Regions from separate parts of the Heyndrickxia sp. NPDC080065 genome, predicted to be linked through region 2. Evidence: a T-box and tRNA genes for the amino acid it is inferred to sense, from the RefSeq annotation. Region 2 holds a T-box; the other holds one or more tRNA genes.
The links. A T-box is a leader RNA that pairs with one kind of tRNA and senses whether it is charged. The one in region 2 lies ahead of tyrS (tyrosine--tRNA ligase), so its partner is inferred to be a tRNA-Tyr.
Positions count from the first base shown of each region.

Region 1: it encodes a tRNA-Tyr, which carries the amino acid that the T-box ahead of tyrS (tyrosine--tRNA ligase) is inferred to sense. The anticodon was not compared.

Region 1 covers NZ_JBNNWS010000012.1:173,884-182,378, reverse strand. Annotated here, with positions in the region: rRNA gene rrf (5S ribosomal RNA) at 1-116, shown strand, start outside; tRNA gene ACQKP0_RS16105 (tRNA-Asn) at 124-198, shown strand; tRNA gene ACQKP0_RS16100 (tRNA-Ser) at 202-294, shown strand; tRNA gene ACQKP0_RS16095 (tRNA-Glu) at 307-381, shown strand; tRNA gene ACQKP0_RS16090 (tRNA-Val) at 412-487, shown strand; tRNA gene ACQKP0_RS16085 (tRNA-Met) at 497-570, shown strand; tRNA gene ACQKP0_RS16080 (tRNA-Asp) at 609-685, shown strand; tRNA gene ACQKP0_RS16075 (tRNA-Phe) at 703-778, shown strand; tRNA gene ACQKP0_RS16070 (tRNA-Thr) at 783-858, shown strand; tRNA gene ACQKP0_RS16065 (tRNA-Tyr) at 871-955, shown strand; tRNA gene ACQKP0_RS16060 (tRNA-Trp) at 963-1,036, shown strand; tRNA gene ACQKP0_RS16055 (tRNA-His) at 1,047-1,122, shown strand; tRNA gene ACQKP0_RS16050 (tRNA-Gln) at 1,163-1,234, shown strand; tRNA gene ACQKP0_RS16045 (tRNA-Gly) at 1,238-1,312, shown strand; tRNA gene ACQKP0_RS16040 (tRNA-Cys) at 1,320-1,393, shown strand; tRNA gene ACQKP0_RS16035 (tRNA-Leu) at 1,400-1,481, shown strand; gene ACQKP0_RS16030 (hypothetical protein) at 1,645-1,911, shown strand; gene ACQKP0_RS16025 (hypothetical protein) at 1,942-2,169, shown strand; gene ACQKP0_RS16020 (response regulator transcription factor) at 2,660-3,349, shown strand; gene ACQKP0_RS16015 (HAMP domain-containing sensor histidine kinase) at 3,346-4,614, shown strand; gene ACQKP0_RS16010 (ABC transporter ATP-binding protein) at 4,751-5,512, shown strand; gene ACQKP0_RS16005 (FtsX-like permease family protein) at 5,523-7,859, shown strand; gene ACQKP0_RS16000 (HAD family hydrolase) at 8,253-8,495, shown strand, end outside.
Region 2 covers NZ_JBNNWS010000014.1:61,954-76,593, forward strand. Annotated here, with positions in the region: gene ACQKP0_RS17435 (bifunctional 3-deoxy-7-phosphoheptulonate synthase/chorismate mutase) at 1-1,064, shown strand, start outside; gene ccpA (catabolite control protein A) at 1,267-2,265, shown strand; gene lepB (signal peptidase I) at 2,468-3,016, shown strand; gene ACQKP0_RS17450 (acetoin utilization protein AcuC) at 3,186-4,358, opposite strand; gene ACQKP0_RS17455 (acetoin utilization AcuB family protein) at 4,358-5,005, opposite strand; gene ACQKP0_RS17460 (GNAT family N-acetyltransferase) at 5,057-5,689, opposite strand; gene acsA (acetate--CoA ligase) at 5,977-7,695, shown strand; gene refZ (forespore capture DNA-binding protein RefZ) at 7,842-8,477, opposite strand; gene ACQKP0_RS17475 (GAF domain-containing protein) at 8,676-9,155, shown strand; gene ACQKP0_RS17480 (sensor domain-containing diguanylate cyclase) at 9,354-10,769, opposite strand; gene rpsD (30S ribosomal protein S4) at 11,174-11,776, shown strand; gene tyrS (tyrosine--tRNA ligase) at 11,860-13,119, opposite strand; T-box leader at 13,168-13,389, opposite strand; gene ACQKP0_RS17495 (transglycosylase domain-containing protein) at 13,517-14,640, shown strand, end outside.

The sequences.
Region 1 (8,495 bases), on a different contig from region 2:
TTGGTAGCAATAGCGAGAAGGTCACACCCGTTCCCATCCCGAACACGGAAGTTAAGCTTCTCAGCGCCGATGGTAGTTGGGGGTTCTCCCCCTGCAAGAGTAGGACGCTGCCAAGCGTATTATTCCGCAGTAGCTCAGTGGTAGAGCTATCGGCTGTTAACCGATCGGTCGTAGGTTCGAATCCTACCTGCGGAGCCATAAGGAGAGCTGTCCGAGTGGCCGAAGGAGCACGATTGGAAATCGTGTAGACGGTTAAGAGCTGTCTCAAGGGTTCAAATCCCTTGCTCTCCGCCATTTAACTTATGTGGCCCGTTGGTCAAGCGGTTAAGACACCGCCCTTTCACGGCGGTAACACGGGTTCGAATCCCGTACGGGTCACCATTTTATAAATAACATTAGAATATACCTAATGGAGGATTAGCTCAGCTGGGAGAGCACCTGCCTTACAAGCAGGGGGTCGGCGGTTCGATCCCGTCATCCTCCACCATAATATTATCGCGGGGTGGAGCAGTCTGGTAGCTCGTCGGGCTCATAACCCGAAGGTCGCAGGTTCAAATCCTGCCTCCGCAATTAAGTAAGTTATTTTCAATAAACATTGAAAATACTTCGGTCCGGTAGTTCAGTTGGTTAGAATGCCTGCCTGTCACGCAGGAGGTCGCGGGTTCGAGTCCCGTCCGGACCGCCATTTTAAATAATACATAAGGCTCGGTAGCTCAGTCGGTAGAGCAATGGACTGAAAATCCATGTGTCGGCGGTTCGATTCCGTCCCGAGCCACCATTTAGCCGGCCTAGCTCAATTGGTAGAGCAACTGACTTGTAATCAGTAGGTTGGGGGTTCAAGTCCTCTGGCCGGCACCAGTTTCACATTGTGGAGGGGTAGCGAAGTGGCTAAACGCGGCGGACTGTAAATCCGCTCCCTCAGGGTTCGGCGGTTCGAATCCGTCCCCCTCCACCATTTACATAGGGGTATAGTTTAAAGGTAGAACTAAGGTCTCCAAAACCTTCAGTGTGGGTTCGATTCCTACTACCCCTGCCAAAATATTATGGCGGTTGTGGCGAAGTGGTTAACGCATCGGATTGTGGCTCCGACACTCGTGGGTTCGATTCCCATCAATCGCCCCATATATTTTCACAATGTATTCTGAAATGAATATATTATTATTGGGCTATAGCCAAGTGGTAAGGCAACGGACTTTGACTCCGTCACTCGTTGGTTCGAATCCAGCTAGCCCAGTTTGCGGAAGTAGTTCAGTGGTAGAACACCACCTTGCCAAGGTGGGGGTCGCGGGTTCGAATCCCGTCTTCCGCTCCAATAATAAGGCGGCATAGCCAAGTGGTAAGGCAGAGGTCTGCAAAACCTTTACCACCGGTTCGAATCCGGTTGCCGCCTCCATATTATGCCGGTGTGGCGGAATTGGCAGACGCGCACGACTCAAAATCGTGTTCCGTGAGGAGTGTCGGTTCGACCCCGACCACCGGTATCAAATTTTAACTAAAACCCGCATTTTTTCGCGGTATAACAAGGATTGTGAGTTTAGTCTTTATGACTGGACACGCAATCCTTTTATTTTGGTCGTGTCTAATAATCGTGTGCGTAAAAATATTGTGCTACCACCTTTATTAACCTTAAAGGAGTGTAGAGAAATGGCAAAAAGAAGAACCATTATTGTGGAGTTACACGAAGAGGAACAGCCATTATTAGTTAGTGGCGGTGAGGACTTTCAGACCTGCGTGAATGATAGCTTGAAAAATAGCCATGATGTTAATAAAGGGCTTCATATCTATAAAGATATTTTGTCTGACTCAGACCTAATAAAGACTATTTTCAAGACAAGTGAAGAAAGAGATAGGCTAATTCAAACATTGAAGAGCAATGTATATAGTAGGGCCTTTAATTTCTTAAAAAAATAAAAATTTTACACAATGCAATATTGTCTTGAAATGGATATGACTTGTTCTAAAAGCATACGTGAAGAGTATTATAAATACTTAAATATGATGCCAGTAGAATATAATCAAAAAAGTCTTCTATTACAAAAGAAAAGTGCTATTAAAGGTATTGATTATATATTAAAAGCACTTGAGAATGTAAAGTCACAATCATATCCTATTAGCTTAAGAAAGATAAAAAATGCTTTATTAGATGATATTTCAGATTATGTGCAATAAGTATAATTTTGTAAGTATAGTAAACTCAACATCACCCATGTGTTGCCACATATACTCTGCACATCGTGAAGGAGTAGCACTGCTGAAGCTAATATAATATTTAGAACCCTTGGAAATGGCTTATAAACGGCATTTTTAAGGGTTGTTTTAGTGTTAGAATAGATATATAAGCGAAGATTCCGATGTATTTTAGGATAGAAATATCAAATTCTACTTAAGTGGAAATGGATTTTTAAAATAATAATTTTCAATGAGCATTCAATTGGGGGCGGGATCTCTTTTCTTATGTCCCCTTGTCCTAATTTTCTTGTCCAGGGATGTGTTCTTTGTCTTTTTTTCATTCCATATAGTTGTATTATAGTATTTTATAAATTTACTTTTTGTTAAATATGTAAGAAAATCCATTAATTTATATCTACTTATCGAACTTAATGTATACTGTAGATATCCTGTTAAACAAGTAGGAAAGTCTTTTTCTAGGAGAATTATGATGAAATTAGATTGTTTAATTGTTGATGATGAGATTGCTTTGGCTGAAACAACTTCTGAATATTTTAATATGTTCGAAGTCAAAACAGCATTTGTTACAAATGCAGAGGGGTGCGAGATTTTTTTGAAGGAGCATGAGCCATCATTGATTCTATTAGACATCAACCTTGGTAATGAATCAGGGTTTGATTTGTGTAAAAAATTGCGTAAAACAACGCAGGTTCCGATTCTATTTATAAGTGCTCGCTCTAGTGATGACGACGTTCTAATTGCGCTTAACATAGGTGGTGACGATTATATTCAAAAGCCATATACACTCAGTATTTTGCTAGCAAAAGTTAAAGCAGTACTCAAAAGATATGGCAATGGTTCTAGTAACCAGCAAGAAGTTGTAGAGTTTGGAGAAATCCAAATTGATACAAAACTTCATCGTGTTCGAGTAAAAGGGTTGGATATTCAACTAAAAACGATGGAATATAAACTTCTGTATTATTTGGCGAATAATAAAAACCGTATTGTTACCAAAGATGAATTGTTTCAAAATGTTTGGGGAGATTCCTTTGTCGGGGATGGGACCCTAAACGTACATATTCGACATTTACGCGAGAAAATTGAAGAAAATCCAAAGGACCCGCAATTTATAAAAACGGTATGGGGAACAGGGTATGTGTTAGAGGATACTAAGCAATGAGAATAAAACTACTAATGGTTACCTTTGTGGTTCTTATTGCTACAGGAATTACTTTCCCAATAATTATGATTAACAAAAAAAATATTTCAGAAGTGAATATTATAGCTATTAATGAAGTAGTGAAAACTGTCGAAAAAAATTGGGGACAAATTAATAAAGAAACACTTAAAAACAGTAGTTTTAACCAATCGCTTATTATTATAGATAACTTGGAAAACGTAATTTATCAAACACCTGATACTCAGTTTACCAATGTATACGATGCCATCAAAAATAGAGATTCGATTATAGATGTGTTTCAAAAAGATGAAGTTGTAGGGAAAATTATTATTCACAATAACGAACAAGAAATAGTGCAAAAAATGAAAAAGGAACTGGTTGTATCATTTGTTTTAATAGTTGGTCTATTAATAATTGTTAGTATTATTCATTTTTCCTATATTTATAAAACGTTATTTCAACCGTTTCAGCAACTTCAACATTTCGCGGCGAATGTCGCTAGAGGTAATCTAGATATTCCTTTAAATATGGACAAGAACAATTACTTTGGCGCATTCACTGAAAGTTTTGATTTATTACGTGAGGAACTCTATGCTGCTCGTCAAAGAGAGTATGAATCCAACCGTAGCAAGAAAGAGCTTGTAGCCACAATAAGTCATGATATTAAGACACCTATTGCTTCGATAAAAGCGGTAAGTGAGTTAATGCTTATGCAAATAAAAGATGAAAAGCTTATAAAGCACGTAAATATAATCAATTCAAAAGCAGAGCAAATTAACTTACTTGTTACGGATATGTTTCACGCTACTTTAGAAGAACTACAACAGTTAAAATTAACAGTAACTGAGGAATCGAGTGAAGTACTTGTTGAAATGATTGAAAATGTCAATTACGATCATCAAATCTTTTATGATCCAGTTCCACCTTGTATAATTTTAACTGATCCCGTACGAATGCAGCAGGTAATTGATAATATTATTAGTAATTCATATAAGTATGCAGGAACAAAAATCTTGATTAATTTTCAAATTATTCAGGATTATCTTGAACTTCATATTCAAGATTTTGGACCGGGAATTAGCGAAAAAGAATTGCCGCTACTGTTCAATAAATATTATCGAGGAAAAAATGTCGAAGGCAAGAATGGTTCAGGACTTGGGCTTTATATATCGAAGTACTTCATGGAAAATATGCAAGGCCAAATTAACTGTTTCAATCGAGATGATGGATTTACTGTAGTCTTGAAAATAAAGCTTGCTTCCTAATTAAGGAATAATTAAGAATTCCGCAAAGACTTAATAAGAATTCATTTTGTAAGCTAAGACTGTAATCTTTATTACGGTCTTTTTTTTGAGTTAAAAATACATACATGAGTTTAATAAAGGGAGAGTGTTAAAAAACATGACAAAGACAATACTTATAACTAAAAAACTAAGTAAAACCTTTTCGAGCGGTGGATTTCAGCAGCATGTTTTAAAAAATTTAGATATCAGTTTATTTGAAGGGGATTTTACTATCATAATGGGTAGTTCAGGATCTGGAAAATCGACTTTTCTTTACGCATTGAGTGGTATGGATAAACCAACGTTAGGAGAAATTGATTTTGGTGGGAAAAATTTAGCTAAACTAAACAATGATCAACTAGCTATATTTAGAAGAAATAATTGTGGTTTTGTATTTCAACAAATATATTTACTAGACAATATGAGCGTACTCGATAATGTACTTGCAAGTGGTCTTTTAGTAAATAAGAATAAGCGTGAACTCGTACAAAAAGCGAAAGAATTATTAATACAAGTAGGGATTAATGAACATGCATGGTCTAAATTTCCGACACAACTTTCGGGTGGTGAGGCGCAACGTGTTGGGATTGTTCGTGCATTAATTAATAGTCCGAGAATACTTTTTGCAGATGAACCAACCGGTGCATTAAACTCTGCTTCTAGTGATAGTGTGTTAGATGTTTTAACAAATGTAAATCAAAACGGGCAAAGTCTTGTCATGGTCACTCATGATATGAAAACCGCATTACGCGGAAATCGAATTTTATATTTACGAGATGGTGTCATTTGTGGAGATTTGCAGTTAGGTAGATACAGTGAACAAAATAATATAGAACGGCAGGAGAAGCTCCAACATTTCCTAGCAGAAATGGGGTGGTAAGGTGAAAGTCATGAACCTAGCCATGGCGAATATTAGAAAAAGTAAATATGCAACGGTTTCTTTATTTATATTTATTTTAATTGCTGGGCTACTTCTTAACATGGGTCTAATGGTCAATACTCAACTAAATGCATTTTTTGATCAGAAAAATGAACAATTAAAAGATCCTCATGTAACATTTGTAATGGATCAAGCAAGTTATCATTCAGCTCATAATGAATATTTAGCAAATTATTCAGGAATAAAAGAAACTGAAACAGAAGAGATTATTGATATGCACGTTGCAAAAGTTATTTTCGGTAACGGTGAATTAACGGATAGTTTTGTTATTTTAAATGCGGATACCAAACGTACTATTGGACCGTTAAATTTAATTGAAAGGCTGACTACAACGAGTATCAATGATATTTATGTACCTTACATTTTTAAAACAAATGGGGGATATAAATTAGGTGATGACTTTACCATCACATATCAAGATAGAGATTATGATTATCGAATTGCTGGTTTTTTAGAAACAACGATGATGGGTACAAATAACAACGGCGTTATGAAATTTATGTTAGTAGAGAACGCCTATCAATCACTAGCAGACGAACTAGGTCATCAATCAAAAGGGTTGATTATATCTGTAGTTATGGAAGACAAAAAACAATCTTCGAAGTTAATAAATGATTTTTTTCAAAATGTAAAGAAACCTCAAGTAGAGGAATCAAATTCTTACATCTGGGGTTTAGATATTGAACAGCTTAAAAATGTTGATTCATTAACTATTAATATTATTGCTACTATATTAATAGCTTTTTCGGCAATTATTGTGATTGTCTCATTAATTGTCATTAAGTTCCGTATTTCAAATAATATTGAAGATGAAATGGAAAATATAGGGATACTGAAATCGATTGGCTATACAAGTAGGCAAATTCTTTTATCAATTATACTTCAGTATTTCTTAATTACTCTTAGTGCTAGCATTGTAGGAATTGCATTGTCATATGCTCTTATGCCGTTAATTGGAAATATTATTTCAACTTTATCTGGATTAATCTGGATTCATAGCTTTGATATTATTATTAATTTAATCAGTATTTTCTTTGTGACGTTGTGTGTTGTAATCGTGACATTACTATCAGCCTTTCGAGTACGAAAAATTCTACCTGTTGCAGCTCTTCGTGGAGGTATTCAGACACACAGTTTTAGAAAAAATTACATTCCTTTGGAAAAAGCGAAAGGTAGTCTCCATTTTTTACTTGCTATTAAGTCAATGTTGGGAAATGTGAAACAAAATATCATGATACTTTTAATTATTATGGCGTTAACTTTTGTTACGGTCTTTTCAGTAGTGCTGTATTACAACATTGCTTTAGACAAGACCGCATTTGTTAACTTATTCGAAACAGAACCGTCAAATGTATATATAGCAGTTAAGCCAGATGCGGACACAAGGGAACTCCTGAGTGACATTGAAGAAATGGATCATGTAAGAAAAGTAAATATATTCGACACAATTAAATTGAAAATTGATGGTAAAGACGTATATACAAATGTTACAGATCAATATAATCAGTTAGATAATAATATTGTTTATGAGGGGCGTCAGCCAAAGTATGAAAATGAAATATCCATCTCCTGGGTAGTATCAAGTCAAATCAATAAAGGAATTGGTGATACGGTTGACGTAGAATATGGGGCTGAAACAAAGAGTTATTTAATAACGGGTCTTAGTCAAATAATTGGTGATTTTGGACGGACAGCATCATTAACAATGGAAGGCATTCAGCAATTACAACTAGATTATAAAGGTACTACACTTTATGTATATTTAGATAATATATCGAACAATGACTTTATTCATAATATCCAAAAACAGTACGGAGATAATATAGTTGAAACATTAGATATCGATAAAAAAATAGAAAGCCAAACAAGTATGTATACAGATGCAGTGTTTGCTATTATGGTGATTGTTTTAACAATTACTGTTTTAGTTGTTGTAATAATCTTATATCTTGTCATTAAAACGATGATTACAAAGCGTAAGAAAGAATTTGGCGTCATGAAGGCAATAGGTTATTCAACGTTTCAACTGATGAATCAAATATCCATTAGTTTGCTACCTATAATCATTACAGGCGTTGGTATTGGTGGTTTGTTAGGAATATTTTTCACTAATCCTATGTTTTCAGTATTACTTTCAAATGCAGGTATTAAACGTCTGGAATTTATTATTCATTTACCGATTATTGCAATGGTTTGTGTAGGTATCCTTATTTTATCTTACATTGTTTCAATGGTTGTATCTTTAAAAATTAAGAAAATATCTGCTTACAGTTTAATTACAGAATAATGAGAATTAGTATAAAGTGCGCCAGCAAAAAGCTAACATTTTGCTAACGCAATCCAATGAAAAACGATAAATTCTCGTTAAAGATATTGCAGACATAATTTAGGGAAATCTTGATATACCGCACTCTCTTTATATACCGTTAAAGAAATAACACACTTTCACCTTACGGGTGGCACGATGCCAAGTTTAAAATTACATTCTAAATAATTATTTCTAAAATAGTACTAGAGTGCGAAATTTAACATTTTCGCACTCTTATTTTTTATTGCTGATTAGATTTCAGGTTCATTACATTATTTTAATTTGTCCTTATTTTTCGACATAATCACTTATCACAAAATATTTTTGATAATATTGGAAAGAGAGAGAATAAAATTTAGGGGAGTGTTTGTTATAAAGGCAATTATTTTCGATTTTGATGGAACATTAGCGAATACCTTACCAATTTGTTATTATGCTTTTCAGACTGTTTTTAAAGAGTTTGATAATAAAGATCTTTGTTCTGAAGAAATCAAAGCAATGTTTGGACCTTCTGAAACAGGTATTATAAAAGAGAACCTATTAAATATAAATAAAGAACAGGCTATCGAATTATATTATGAAAAATACTCAGAAAATCATACCAAATTAGTTAAA
Region 2 (14,640 bases):
AGCTTGATCAATTACGGAAGCAGGTTGAGGAAATAAATTTAAAATTATTAGCATTAATTAATGAAAGAGCTCAGCTAGTTCAGGAAATTGGACGAGTTAAAGAAACCGGCGGTGTTAATCGTTATGACCCAGTCCGTGAGAGAATGATGCTTAATATGATAAAGGAAAATAATAATGGTCCCTTTGAAGATAAAACGGTTGAACATATTTTTAAAGAAATTTTTAAAGCAGGGCTAGATCTTCAACAAGATAATCATCAAAAAGCACTCCTAGTTTCTCGTAAAAAGAAGCCTGAAGATACGATTATTAATATTAAGGGTGAAGCGATTGGTGACGGAAACCCTCACTTTGTTTTTGGACCTTGTGCAGTGGAATCATATGAACAAGTTGCACAAGTCGCACAATCCGTAAAATCAAAAGGATTAACCTTATTAAGAGGAGGAGCTTATAAACCTCGTACTTCACCTTATGATTTCCAAGGACTTGGTGTAGAAGGCTTGAAAATTTTAAAACAAATTGCAGATGAATTTGGTTTAGCCGTTATTAGTGAAATTGTTTCACCAGCGGATATTGAAAAGGCTGTAGATTATATAGATGTCATTCAAATTGGAGCAAGAAATATGCAAAACTTTGAATTACTTAAAGCAGCAGGTTCGGTTAAGAAACCAGTTCTATTAAAAAGAGGAATTGCCGCTACGATAGATGAATTTATCAATGCAGCTGAGTATATCATGTCACAAGGAAATGGAGAGATTATTCTTTGTGAACGTGGAATAAGGACTTACGAAAGAGCAACTCGTAATACATTAGACATTACAGCAGTACCAATATTGAAACAAGAAACTCATTTACCGGTATTTGTTGATGTAACCCATTCAACTGGAAGAAGAGATCTATTATTACCTGCAGCAAAAGCAGCACTTGCAATCGGGGCTGACGGTATTATGGCAGAAGTACATCCAGATCCAGCGGTTGCCCTCTCTGATGCAGCGCAGCAAATGGATTTAGATCAATTTGATAAATTTTATAAAGAATTGCAATCTACTCAACCAGTTAAAGCTTAATTCTTCTAAAAAACCTTCTGTAAATCACAGAAGGTTTTTAAATGGATGAAAAAGTGTTGTCAATTTCGTGTATTTCATTGCAGGAAATTGTTGTCTATCGTATGATAAAGTATAATACATATTTTCACTGTAATGTGATTAGAAATGTAATGACTGATAAAAACTAAAGATATATCTGTCAGTAATGGAGTGTGAAGTATCAATGAATATAACGATTTATGATGTAGCACGTGAGGCAAATGTTTCTATGGCTACTGTATCAAGGGTTGTAAATGGTAACCCGAATGTAAAACCAGCAACAAGAAAAAAAGTTAATGAGGTAATTGAAAGACTAGGATACCGCCCGAATGCGGTTGCTCGTGGTTTAGCAAGCAAGAAAACAACTACAGTTGGAGTAATTATCCCTGATATATCAAATATTTTCTTTGCTGAGTTAGCAAGAGGAATTGAAGATATTGCAACAATGTATAAATACAATATAATTTTAAGTAATTCAGATCAAAACAAAGAAAAAGAGTTACATTTGTTAAATACAATGCTAGGTAAACAAGTGGACGGTATTGTATTCATGGGTGGAAATATTACGGAGGAGCATGTGGTAGAATTTGAGCGGTCTCCGGTTCCGATTGTTTTAGCAGGTTCGGTTGAACCATTCAACAAAATCCCATCGGTTAATATTAACTATCGCCAAGCAACTTATGATGCAATCACGGAATTTATTGAAAGAGAGCATAAGCATATTGCTTTTGTTATTGGTCCAAAACATGATCCAATTAATTCAGAACAAAAACTTGAGGGTTATAAAGAGGCCCTAGAAAAAGCGGGAATCCCATATAATGAGGAATATGTGATTGAAGGCGATTATACTTATGACTCTGGAATAGAAGCATGGCAAAAACTAAGCACCTTACCAAATAGGCCAACAGCTATTTTGGTAGGAAATGATGAAATGGCATTAGGAGTTATACACGGGGCACAGGACGAAGGAATAACTATCCCTGATCAAGTAGAAGTTATAACATCTGATAACACTCGTTTAGCTTTAATGGTTCGTCCACAGCTGACATCTGTGATTCAACCACTTTATGATATGGGCGCGGTTGCTATGCGCCTTTTAACTAAATATATGAACAAGGAAAAGGTGTCGGAAAATATCGTTATTCTTCCACATCGAATTGAGCATCGAAGTTCGACAAAGTAAATAATAGAAATACATGCCTTTTGATAAAAAATATCGAGAGGCATATTTTTTAGTTTGTACCTATAATATTTTTAACTGATAACCTTTATAAAAGAAAATTGATACATGACATTATTTCTGATAAGCTAAATATGAGGAATAAGATATAAATTAAACAATAATATTATTTAGTATATGAGGACCAAAAGGATGTGAAGTAGTTTTGGGGAAAGATTCAAAAAAAGAACTTTTTTCTTGGATTAAATCTATTTTACTTGCGGCTATAATCGTTTTTGTTTGCAGGTATTTTGTGTTTACTCCATCCATTGTTGTAGGACAATCAATGGAGCCAAATCTTCAAGATGGAAATAGAATTATTGTTAGCAAGTTAAGTGATATAAAACGGTTTGATGAAATTGTTTTTCACGCACCAGATGAAGATGAACACTATGTAAAAAGAGTCATCGGTTTACCTGGAGATCATATTGAAATGAAAAATGATGTGTTATACATTAATGGTAAGGCTTATCAGGAACCTTACTTAAAAGAAAAGAAAAAAGAAATTGCCCCTATGCAAAAGTTAACCGAAGATTTTACTTTAGAAGAATACACTCAGAAAAAGAAAATACCTAAAGGTTATCTATTTGTTTTAGGGGATAATCGTCTAGTAAGTAAAGACAGCAGAAGTTTTGGTCTAATCCCAATGGATTCGGTGATCGGAAAAGTAAAAGTACGATTCTGGCCATTTAATGAAATCAAGGTATTTAAATAAGAAGGTTTTATTAATAATTATTGTTGATACAATTGCCTATAGGAAATGCGTGAAGCGATTTATATATGGAGTATAACTAGCTTGAACGCATAGCCAACAGGACTTTTTTAGAAACAACAACATTTTTTAACAAAGCCAATAAGAAAAATAGTCCTCATTGATAAGAGGACTATTTTTTTGTAGTGTTTTTTTGCTGTTGAATGAAATGCAATACCCTTTCAAGATTTTTTCGGTTTTTTTCTGTTATCTCTTGTTTCCTTGGAATCGGTTTATACATATCATTTGGATCTTCCCATGTTGTTGCTATTGGAATAGGTGCTTTTGACTTCCAATTGTTTACCCATGTAGGAGGCAATTCCCCAGATACACTTGGAAAATTAATCATTTCTAACCAAATGTGTGACCACGCTCTCGGTACAACCCTCCATATATCATATCCACCACCGCCAACTGCGATCCATTTTCCATCACAGTATTGATGGGCAAGCTCATGTGCAATCTTCGGGATTTCTTTGTATATATTGATAGTCGCAGATAAATGGGTGAGCGGGTCATAATAATGGGCATCAGCCCCATTTTGAGTCAGAATAATATCTGGTTTAAAATAATTTGCTACTTCCCATACAGACTCCTTATAGCATTCTAGCCATGATTCATCTTCTGTAAAAGCATCTAAAGGTATATTAAACGAAAAGCCATAACCTTTTCCGTTTCCCCATTCATTTACATTGCCTGTACCTGGAAATAAATATCTTCCTGTTTCATGAATTGAATAAGTACAGACTGATTCATCATCATAAAATGACCATTGGACACCATCACCATGGTGTGCATCTGTATCAATATAAAGAACTCTTGCATGATACTTTTCTTGCAAATATTTGATTGCTACCGAACTATCATTATAGATGCAAAAACCTGATGCTTTCCCTCGAAATCCATGATGAAGCCCGCCGCCAAGATGAACAGCATGTTTACTCTTATCCGTCATTACATGATCTACAGCAGTAAGTGTTCCTCCGACTAAAAGGGCACTAGCTTCATGCATACCTGTAAAAATGGGTGTATCTTCCGTTCCTAATCCATAGTTTTCTGCAATATCTTCCGCTAGCATTCCAAGTCCCGCTTTTTTGACAGCTTCAATATATGCAGGATCGTGGATTAAACGAAGTTCTTCATCTGATGCAATACGAGGAGAAATGATGTCATCATTACTAATTGCCCCAATCTCTTTTAATAAATCAAGTGTCAGAGTTAGACGAAATTGGTTAAAAGGATGGTTCTTGGAAAAACGATAAGAAAGTAATTCATCTGAATAAATAAAAACAGCATCCTTTGTCATTATGACATACCTGGCATATTTGGCCATAGAACTTGATGGCCTTTTTCTTCAAGATGTTTAATTACACGGATCGGATTCATTGTTTTGATTCTAAATACTAGAATTTTTGAATGCTGATCTTTCTTATCAGGGTATACAAGAACACTATGGACATTTACATTTAATTGACTAAAAATACTTGTTATTTCATGAAGAATTCCGGTTCGATTCGGGACTTTGATTTCAATTTGGGATCCAGGTTGATTCGCACCTGTCAACTCAACCATTGTTCGCAAAATATCTGTACCAGTAATGATGCCCACTACTTTTTGATGAAGAACAATTGGGAGGCATCCAATACGATGTTCGTATAATAAGCCTGCTACTTCTTCAACAAAATCTAAAGGATGCCCAAATATTACATCTGTTTTCATGATTTCCTTAAGTGGAATATCAAGTTCTTTTTTTAGATGCTCGTTTTCGAAAAAGGGTGATGGTGATGCATCCTTAATATCGCGTTCTGTTACTAGTCCAATTAGATGGCGTTCTTGATCGATAATGGGGATATGGCGAATTTTTCTTTCTCTCATTAATATAAGGGCAGAATGTATTGTATCATCCGCATATAAAGTGGCCACATCCGTCTTCATAATTTCTTCAATTACCACAAAAACCAACCCCTTTTAGGTAATTTACCAATCCAATCTCTAACCTTTAAATTAATACATAAATCGATTCATAAATCGTAATTGGTCGAATTTTTGAATAGAATCATTGTCAATTCTTTTGCCAATCTTGGCCATCAGACAATTAGCTGGGTGGGAGCTTATTTCGGGATCATCAGTTGCAAACCATTCTAACCCGCCTGCACCCATCATTTTTTCCATTACTTTTCGATACTCCCAAACATTTAAGCCTGTTCCTTTTAAATCCCAATGCCAATAATATTCCGTAGTTATGATTATATAATCTTCCATGGCATCGTCCATCATAGAGACTTTTATTAAGCTTTTACCTACTGAACATCCTCTATATTTCGGAATGACCTCAATTGCACCGAGCTCTATTAAATTCTCCATCTTTCCTTGTGACCATCGCTCCAGAGGATCTGGATATAAATATGTAACATATCCAACAATGGTATTATTTTCTCTAGCAATAATAATTCTACCTTCAGGTAAATCAGCGATCTCTACTAATGCTTTATGCTGTTGTAAAGGTGGGCGAAAGGCAATCAAATCTTTGTGAAATTCAAGACTTGATAATTGGTCAGAAGGAATAGGTCCTTCGATAATTAAATTGCCTTTAGTTGTCTTTAATTCCATGGCATTATATATTCTCACATGCTCCATTTTGCCACCCCTAATACTATTTTCTAAAGCTATTATACATGATGGATTGTTATTCTCTAAATAATAAATCGAATTTTTTGTATATTTATCGAGTGGCTTTGTTAATTATTGTTCAAATAATGTCTGGGGAGTATAATGCTCAGCTAGTTATCATTCGTCTGGAAATAGCTTCTGTCAATTTCAATAAAAACTAATTTCAAAGTTTTACGAGAAAATAAAAATTTTTGTGAAATCTTTTATTTTATACTATAATAATAGAGTGAATATTTGAAAAAGGGGGATTTGCAATGAAATTGGGAGCGCTATCACCTATTAAGGGAAATTATAATCTACAAAGTTATGAGGATACTTACAGTACCTTTGATTGGAAGGATACAGAAAAAGCTTTTTCATGGTTTGAAACAGGGAAAGTAAATATGGCTTATGAAGCAATTGATCGTCATGTAAATACATACCGTAAAAATAAGGTAGCCCTTTATTATCGGGATGAAACAAGAAATGAAAAATATACATTTAAAGAAATGAAGGAGCTTTCGGACAGAGCGGGCAATCTTTTTAAATCGCATGGGAATGTGGAAAAAGGGGATCGGGTGTTTATTTTTATGCCGCGTTCACCAGAGTTATACGCGGCAGCCCTCGGAGCTATTAAAGTAGGAGCAATCATCGGACCGCTATTTGAAGCGTTTATGGAAGGTGCTGTTAGGGATAGATTAGAAGATAGTGAAGCAAAGGTTTTAGTGACTACACCTGAGCTTGTTAGCCGTGTTCCTGTGGATCAGCTGCCAGCATTGAAAACAATTTTCTTAGTGGGGTCAAATATAGAAGAAAGTGACAAATATATAGACTTTCTAAAGCATTTAAAAACGGCATCTAAGGAATTAGAAATAGAATGGGTAGATAGAACGGACGGCTTAATCCTTCATTATACATCAGGATCGACTGGGAAACCAAAGGGTGTTCTTCATGTCCATAATGCGATGATTCAACAATATCAAACAGCTAAATGGGTGTTAGACCTACAGGAAGAAGATATTTATTGGTGTACAGCAGATCCAGGGTGGGTTACAGGTACTTCTTATGGAATGTTTGGCCCTTGGTTAACTGGAACATCTAATGTTATTGTAGGTGGGCGTTTCAAGCCGGAAGATTGGTATAAAACCATTGAAGATTTTGGAGTAACTGTATGGTATAGTGCACCAACTGCGTTTCGTATGTTAATGGGTGCAGGCGATGAGATTATTAAAAAATTTAATTTGGATTCCTTGCGACATGTTTTAAGTGTAGGTGAACCACTTAACCCTGAAGTAATCCGTTGGGGAATGAAGGTATTTAATAAACGAATCCATGATACATGGTGGATGACGGAAACAGGTGCACATTTAATCTGTAACTATCCTTGTATGGAGATAAAACCAGGTTCGATGGGGAAACCGATTCCTGGTGTTGAAGCGGCCATCGTCGATGATCAAGGAAATGTTTTACCGCCGAATCGTATGGGGAATTTAGCAATTAAAAAAGGATGGCCTTCTATGATGCATGCGATTTGGAATAATCAAGCAAAATATGAATCCTATTTCTTGCCAGGCGGTTGGTATGTTTCAGGAGATTCCGCCTATATGGATGAGGATGGATATTTTTGGTTCCAAGGCCGAGTCGATGATGTCATCATGACTTCTGGGGAACGTGTAGGACCATTTGAAGTTGAAAGCAAATTATTAGAACATCCGGCAATCGCTGAGGCAGGAGTTATTGGCAAACCTGATCCTGTACGTGGTGAGATTATAAAAGCCTTTGTTGCTCTAGTAGATGGTTATAATGAATCAGATGAGCTAAAAGAAGAAATTCGTCAGTTTGTGAAAAAAGGTCTTGCAGCACATGCGGCCCCTAGAGAAATTGAGTTTCGTGATAAACTGCCAAAAACAAGAAGCGGTAAAATTATGCGTCGTGTCTTAAAAGCATGGGAATTAAATTTACCAGCTGGAGATCTATCAACAATGGAAGATTAAAAATATACAAAAAAGCCCGTTTGAATTATTCGGGCTTTTTGTATGCTAATAATTGAGTTTTATTTAGAAAAGTGTAAAGGAACTAGGTTTATCGTGAAGGATTTATTTTTAATATGAAAGAATGCTTCGAAACATCAATAGAGATTTCAAATTGGAATATTTACCATTTTCGTTTTTTGAAGTAGTCCAGCATCAATCCAATCATCTATATGCTGATAATATTTTTCTACAAAATAACGATCTTGAGGGAAAATATTCCACACTTCTCTTAAATATTGTCCATTTAGAAATGGCATTGTGAGAAGACTTTTTAGTTGAATAATCAAAAAGCTGATATCGCTAATAGAATAGGTGTTTTCTTGAATTGCCGCTTCAATTAATTTTTTGTATAAAAATCTTTCCTTCATCAAATAGGATGAAGTAATTTCTCTTACAATCTGTGAATCAAGAGACACCTCTCTCCAAACTAACCTCGACAGCAAATGGTTGTTACTCTGAAAAGATAATATTTTATAAACTGCTCTCTTTAAACAATAGTCCGGTCGCTCGTATGCTAATAAACTTACTTCTTCCTCTAAATAAGTAAGATAAGCCTCAAAAAAAAGAACGAGACATTTCTCTAGCAGACCTTGTTTACCTTCAAAATAATAGGAAATATTTGCAGGATTCACTTTTGCCTTTTTGGCAATATCTCTAATTGATGTTCCATCATAGCCTTGGATATTAAATAATGAAATGGCTGCCTCAATAATCGTTTCCTTAGTAGACACCTTCACTTTCATCTAAAATCCCTCATTTCAATTTCTTTTGCTTGATTAATAGAATCATTTATGCTAAAAGTAATTCAAGCATATAAAAATATCTCTTTAATTATTTCTCGATTTAGTTTAGTTTCCCTTTAAGTAAATATCGACAAGATCTTTAAAAAAAGACAAGGATCTACAACTTTAGTAAATATTTGTTGAGTTAGGGTGATAATGATGTTTCATTCGACAGCATATGAAGGAACACAAGAGGAAAAATACAATTTATTAAAAAAACAACTAAAAGCATTAGTTGAAGATGAACCTAATCGAATAGCCAATTTAAGTAATGCTTCTGCATTATTAAACCAATTTTTGGATCGAATCAATTGGGTTGGTTTTTATTTAATGGATGGGGAAGAGCTTGTATTAGGTCCATTCCAAGGGCTTCCAGCATGTGTGCGCATTCCTTTAGGAAAAGGAGTTTGTGGAACAGCAATACAAGAAAGAAAAACATTAAGGGTAGCAGATGTGAATGAATTTCCAGGACATATAGCTTGTGACGCTGCTTCACAATCAGAAATTGTTGTTCCTATTATCAAAAACAACACATTAGTCGGTGTTCTTGATATTGATAGTCCTGAAAAAAATCGTTTTGATGAGACCGATGAAATTCAATTAAATGAATTTGTAGAAATTTTAAAGAAATACCTCTAATAACAAATGCGTAAGCGCCTTGATCAGCCCCGACAAGCAAATAACCTTTCACCATTGAAGTCCGCTCTTTGACTTCCTTTGGAAAGTCCAAATGCCGACTTTCCTCGGTGAAAGGTTATTTGACCTCGAGGGGCTAGGCGCTGGAGCTGGATGTAGAATAACAAAGAGCCTCCAAAATTGGAGGCTCTAAATAATTTGTTAATTATCTTCTTTTACCACAACTTGATTTTTTCCTAATTCTTTTGCATGATAAAGACCTGTATCAGCACGATTAAAGAGACTCCTAAAATCATCTTTTCTTTTTTTATTCCAATAGGATACGCCACAGGAAACTGTGATTTGTGGACTAGTATGGAGATAAACAGCCTCTAATAATCTATTGGCTACTTGTGTTCCGACATTTAAAGAGACTCCTGGAAGATAAATAGCAAGCTCTTCTCCTCCCCATCGGGCACCAATGTCAGTAGTACGAATATTTTGTTGAATTAGCTTTGCAACTTGAATAAGAATTTCATCCCCAATTTGATGGCCATATGTATCATTTACCTCTTTAAAATTATCGATATCTAAAAGTATAAACGTACCTTCCTCATCCTTTTGCATAGAGTGTTGTATTTGATTATTAAGAAAATTTTTTTCGAAAAGCTGTGTTAAATGATCCGTTATAACCATCTTTTCTAATTCTTCTCTTAGCATGGAATTGGTAACTGCCAATGTTGAGTGATGGATCAGTGATTGGAACAATTTATACATATCGAAGGTAAAGTAATACGGTTGTTCATGTAAAACAACACAGAACCCCTTTAAGGTATTCCCTTCCAGCATTGGCACTGCCATTAAAGAAGCATAAGAAAAGGACTCGTCATTCAAAAGATTCCCTAAATTACTATAATAAAGAGATTCTTTTTTCTTTCGAATATTGTCAGTGATAAATTCTATACATGCTTTCCCAGCAGTGCAGTGGAAGAAACTGCTGCTTTCTTTCAAAATAGAGATTTCATCATAATTTATCAAAACAAATCCTATGTTAGAGACACAAAAGGATTTTAATATTTGGGCTTTAAGAAATTGTAAGGTCTCATCTAATTTAGAGAAAGAATTTAATCGATGTGAAGTATCATTAATAAGCTGTAAATCCGCTATTAATCGTTGTGATTGTTCGTATAATTTGGCATTTTCCAACGCACTTCCTGCTGTAATCGCTAGTAATCTAATGAACTCCTCTTCACTGTTTTGAAAAATAACTGTAGAAAATGATATTACTTGAAGTATACCGTATACTCCTTGTTTACCACATAATGGAGCATATAAAATGGTTTGATTGCAAGAAAAATTTTTGTCGATGCGAATTTCTCCAGTAACAAAAGATTCCATTATTACATCATCTGCAAGATCAAATTGAAATTCTTTAATAGGTAAATTTTTATCATGGTTTGTATCATTTGAAAGCAATAAAGTATATTCAAAATGTGGAAATACCCTCCTAAGGGTTTTTATTATCTCGTCTAATACAATATCTACATTCATTGAAGAATGGAACTTTTCGGTTACACGAAATAACTCTTTGAATTTTTTTTCTTCATTTATAATGTTAGAAAGCTTACTTATGTCCATATGTAATCACCTATCATTAGTAGTTTGCAAATAACTAGTATTGATACATTATACCTATGTGATTTTAGGAATATAGTACTATTATACTATATATTAGCATTTTTTGTATAAAATTTACTAAAATATAATAATTGTTGTACGGTATATTCTATTGACTTTATCTTTCTAAGGACATATAATGAAGTTTGTGTAAAATAATGCAGCCTTTGCGGACAACTTTATGATCGTATTTTGTTCCCATTTTAGATTTCATATTAGAAGTTTCTAACCTCTAATATCTAGAATGAGGTGTATCGCGTAACCCTCTGCTGCTAGGGCGATGGTACATGAAAACATCATACACTTAATTTTTGTTCACACCTGTTTTTATTTTACAAAATAAAAACATAAAGGAGGAGTCTTAAATGGCTCGTTATACTGGTCCAAGTTGGAAATTATCTCGTCGTCTTGGCATTTCACTTAGTGGTACTGGTAAGGAATTAGAAAAACGTCCTTATGCACCTGGACAACATGGTCCTAACCAACGCAAAAAACTTTCTGAATATGGTCTTCAATTGCAAGAGAAGCAAAAGCTTCGTCACATGTATGGTGTAAATGAGCGCCAATTCCATAACACTTTCGTGAGAGCTGGAAAATTGAAAGGTAAACATGGTGAAAACTTCATGATTCTTCTTGAATCACGTTTAGACAACCTAGTATACCGTCTTGGGTTAGCTCGTACTCGCCGTCAAGCTCGTCAGCTTGTTAACCATGGTCATATTCTTGTTAATGGAAAACGTGTTGATATTCCATCATACCGCGTAGCACCTGGTCAAACAATCGGTGTTCGTGAAAAATCTCGTAACTTATCAATCGTCAAAGAAGCGATCGAAGTAAATAACTTCGTTCCTGAATTCCTTACATTTGATGCTGATAAACTTGAAGGTACATTCACACGTTTACCAGAACGTTCTGAATTACCAGCTGAAATTAACGAATCATTCATCGTTGAGTTCTACTCTCGTTAATTTTTCAAAAAACACTTGCGATTATGCAAGTGTTTTTTTGATCAAAAAAAATAAAGACGAACCAAGATTGGTTCGTCTTTATTTTAATATCTAATTAAGAAGTATTTCTTTTTCCCTCTTCTAATTATTGTAAACTGACCTTCGATTCGATCTTGTTCGGAAATCATATATTGTACATCTGTGTTTCGATCCCCGTTAATATAGATCGCTCCATTTTGAATATCTTCACGTGCTTGGCGTTTCGAAGGAGAAATTTTTGCTTCTACCAATAAATCAACAAGTCCAATTTCTTTATTATTGTTGTAATCAAATGAAGGAACATCTTTAAATCCTTGTTTGATTTCGTCAGCGGATAATTCCTTTACCTCGCCGCTGAAAAGGGCGTCGGTAATTTTAATCGCCTGCTTTAAGGAATCATCTCCATGTATTAAGCGAGTCATTTCTTCTGCTAATGCTTTCTGTGCTTTACGTAGATGCGGTTCTTCCTCAACTGATTTTTCAAGTGCTTCAATTTCCTCGCGGGATAGGAATGTAAAATATTTAAGATATTTAATTACATCAGCATCAGCAGTGTTAATCCAAAACTGATAGAATTCGTATGGTGATGTTTTAGCTGGATCCAGCCAAATCGCACCACTTTCTGTTTTTCCAAATTTTGTTCCATCTGCTTTAGTAACAAGTGGAATCGTTAGACCGAAGGCTTTTGCACCATCTGAAGTCATTTTACGAATCAGCTCTAAACCTGTTGTAATATTTCCCCACTGATCACTTCCACCGATTTGCATTTTACAATTATGATTTTGATATAGGTGATAGAAGTCAATAGCTTGTAAGATTGTATAAGTGAATTCAGTAAATGATATTCCTGTTTCAAGTCTTGAAGCAACCGTATCCTTCGCTAACATATAATTGACACCAATGTATTTTCCATAATCACGTAAGAACGTAACTAAATCCATCGTACCATCCCAATCATAGTTGTTTACCATGATTGCACCATTTTCGCCTTCAAAATTGAAAATATGCTCAAGCTGATTCTTAATACAACTTACATTATAGTTAACCGTATCTAATGTTTGCAGCTTTCTCTCTTCTTTTTTTCCACTTGGATCGCCAATTAATCCTGTCGCTCCACCAACAAGGACAATCGGACGATGGCCTTCTTGTTGAAATCTTCGTAATGTAAGAAATGGAAGTAAGTGACCAATATGCATACTATCTGCTGTTGGATCAACTCCACAATATAGTGAAATTTTTTCTTTATCTAATACTTCTTTAATACCTTCTTCATCGGTTTGCTGGTAAATAATACCTCTCCATTGTAAATCTTCTAATAAACTCATTTCATTCACTCCTATCCAATAAAATAAAAAAGTCCCTTCGTATAAATACGAAGGGACGATTATGCATCGTGGTACCACCCAACTTGAGAAAAGCAAAACTTTTCTCCACTCAACTTCTATAACGGGTTCTCCGTTTACTGCTACTATTATTATTCACAGTAAAAGCTCCAGGACGTAATTCATCTAAACTATTTGTGCCGATTTTCACCGAACATCGACTCTCTAAGTAACAGGGATAGTTTGACTACTTCTTCCTCTCTAAGCCATTCACTATTTAAACTTAATCTATTCTACACACATTTAAAATTAATTGTCAAATGATTTCAGAAAAATAATGATTTTAGTATTTCAATATTCAATTTATGCTATAATGAATTTGATTTTGAGGGGGTATTTGATGGGTGGAAAAATGAATAGATTATTAGGAATTTTCAAGGAATCATTATTTGTTTTTCAAAATGAAAAGTTACAAAAAAATTCAAGAATTACTTTCGGAGTTATTTGGAATTTAATATTAATATTTTTTATCTTGATTGTTATAGGCGGCTTCTTTGCAGGAGGTGTAGCTGCAGGATATTTTGCCGCATTAGTAAAAGACGAACCAATTCGTCCATATACTAAAATGAAAAAAGATATATACAATTATGAAGAAACTTCACAGCTCTACTTTGATAATAATGTTTATTTAGGAAAGGTAAAATCCGATTTAGAGCGTGAAGAAGTAAAAATTGCTAATGTCTCAAAATATTTAAAAGATGCCCTTATTGCTACCGAGGATAAATATTTTTATGAGCATGACGGCATTGTTCCGAAAGCACTGTTTCGTGCTGTATTTCAAGAAGTGACTAATTCCTCAACCCAAACTGGAGGAAGTACACTCACACAGCAAATTATTAAAAATCAAATCTTAACAAATGAAGTATCTTTTGATCGGAAAGCAAAGGAAGTGTTATTGGCACTTCGTTTAGAAAAGTTTTTTAAGAAGGATGAAATTTTAGAAGCCTACTTAAATGTCTCTACGTTTGGAAGAAATTCTTCCGGTCAAAACATCGCTGGTATTGAATCGGCAGCAGAAGGTATTTTTGGAGTTTCAGCGAAAAAATTAAACTTAGCTCAATCTGCTTTTATTGCCGGTTTACCGCAAAGTCCTTTTATGTACACACCTTTTACGAATGAAGGAAAGTTAAAAAGCAAAGAGGGCTTAGAACCTGGAATTAATCGGATGAAGCTCGTCCTTAGCCGTATGCATGAAAACGGTTATATTTCAGAGCAGCAATATGAAAAAGCTGTAAAATATAATATCGTGAAGGATTTTATCAAACCACAAAAAAGTCCAAGAGAAAAATACCCTTGGCTAACTTATGAAATTGAAGATCGTGCTAGAAACGTTATGGCCATAATATTAGCAGAAAAAGATGGTCACAAAGAAAAAGAATTAAATAAAAATAAAAAGTTATATGAAAAATATATAACCCTTGCAGACCGTGATATCCGGCAAAATGGCTATTCCATCCATACAAC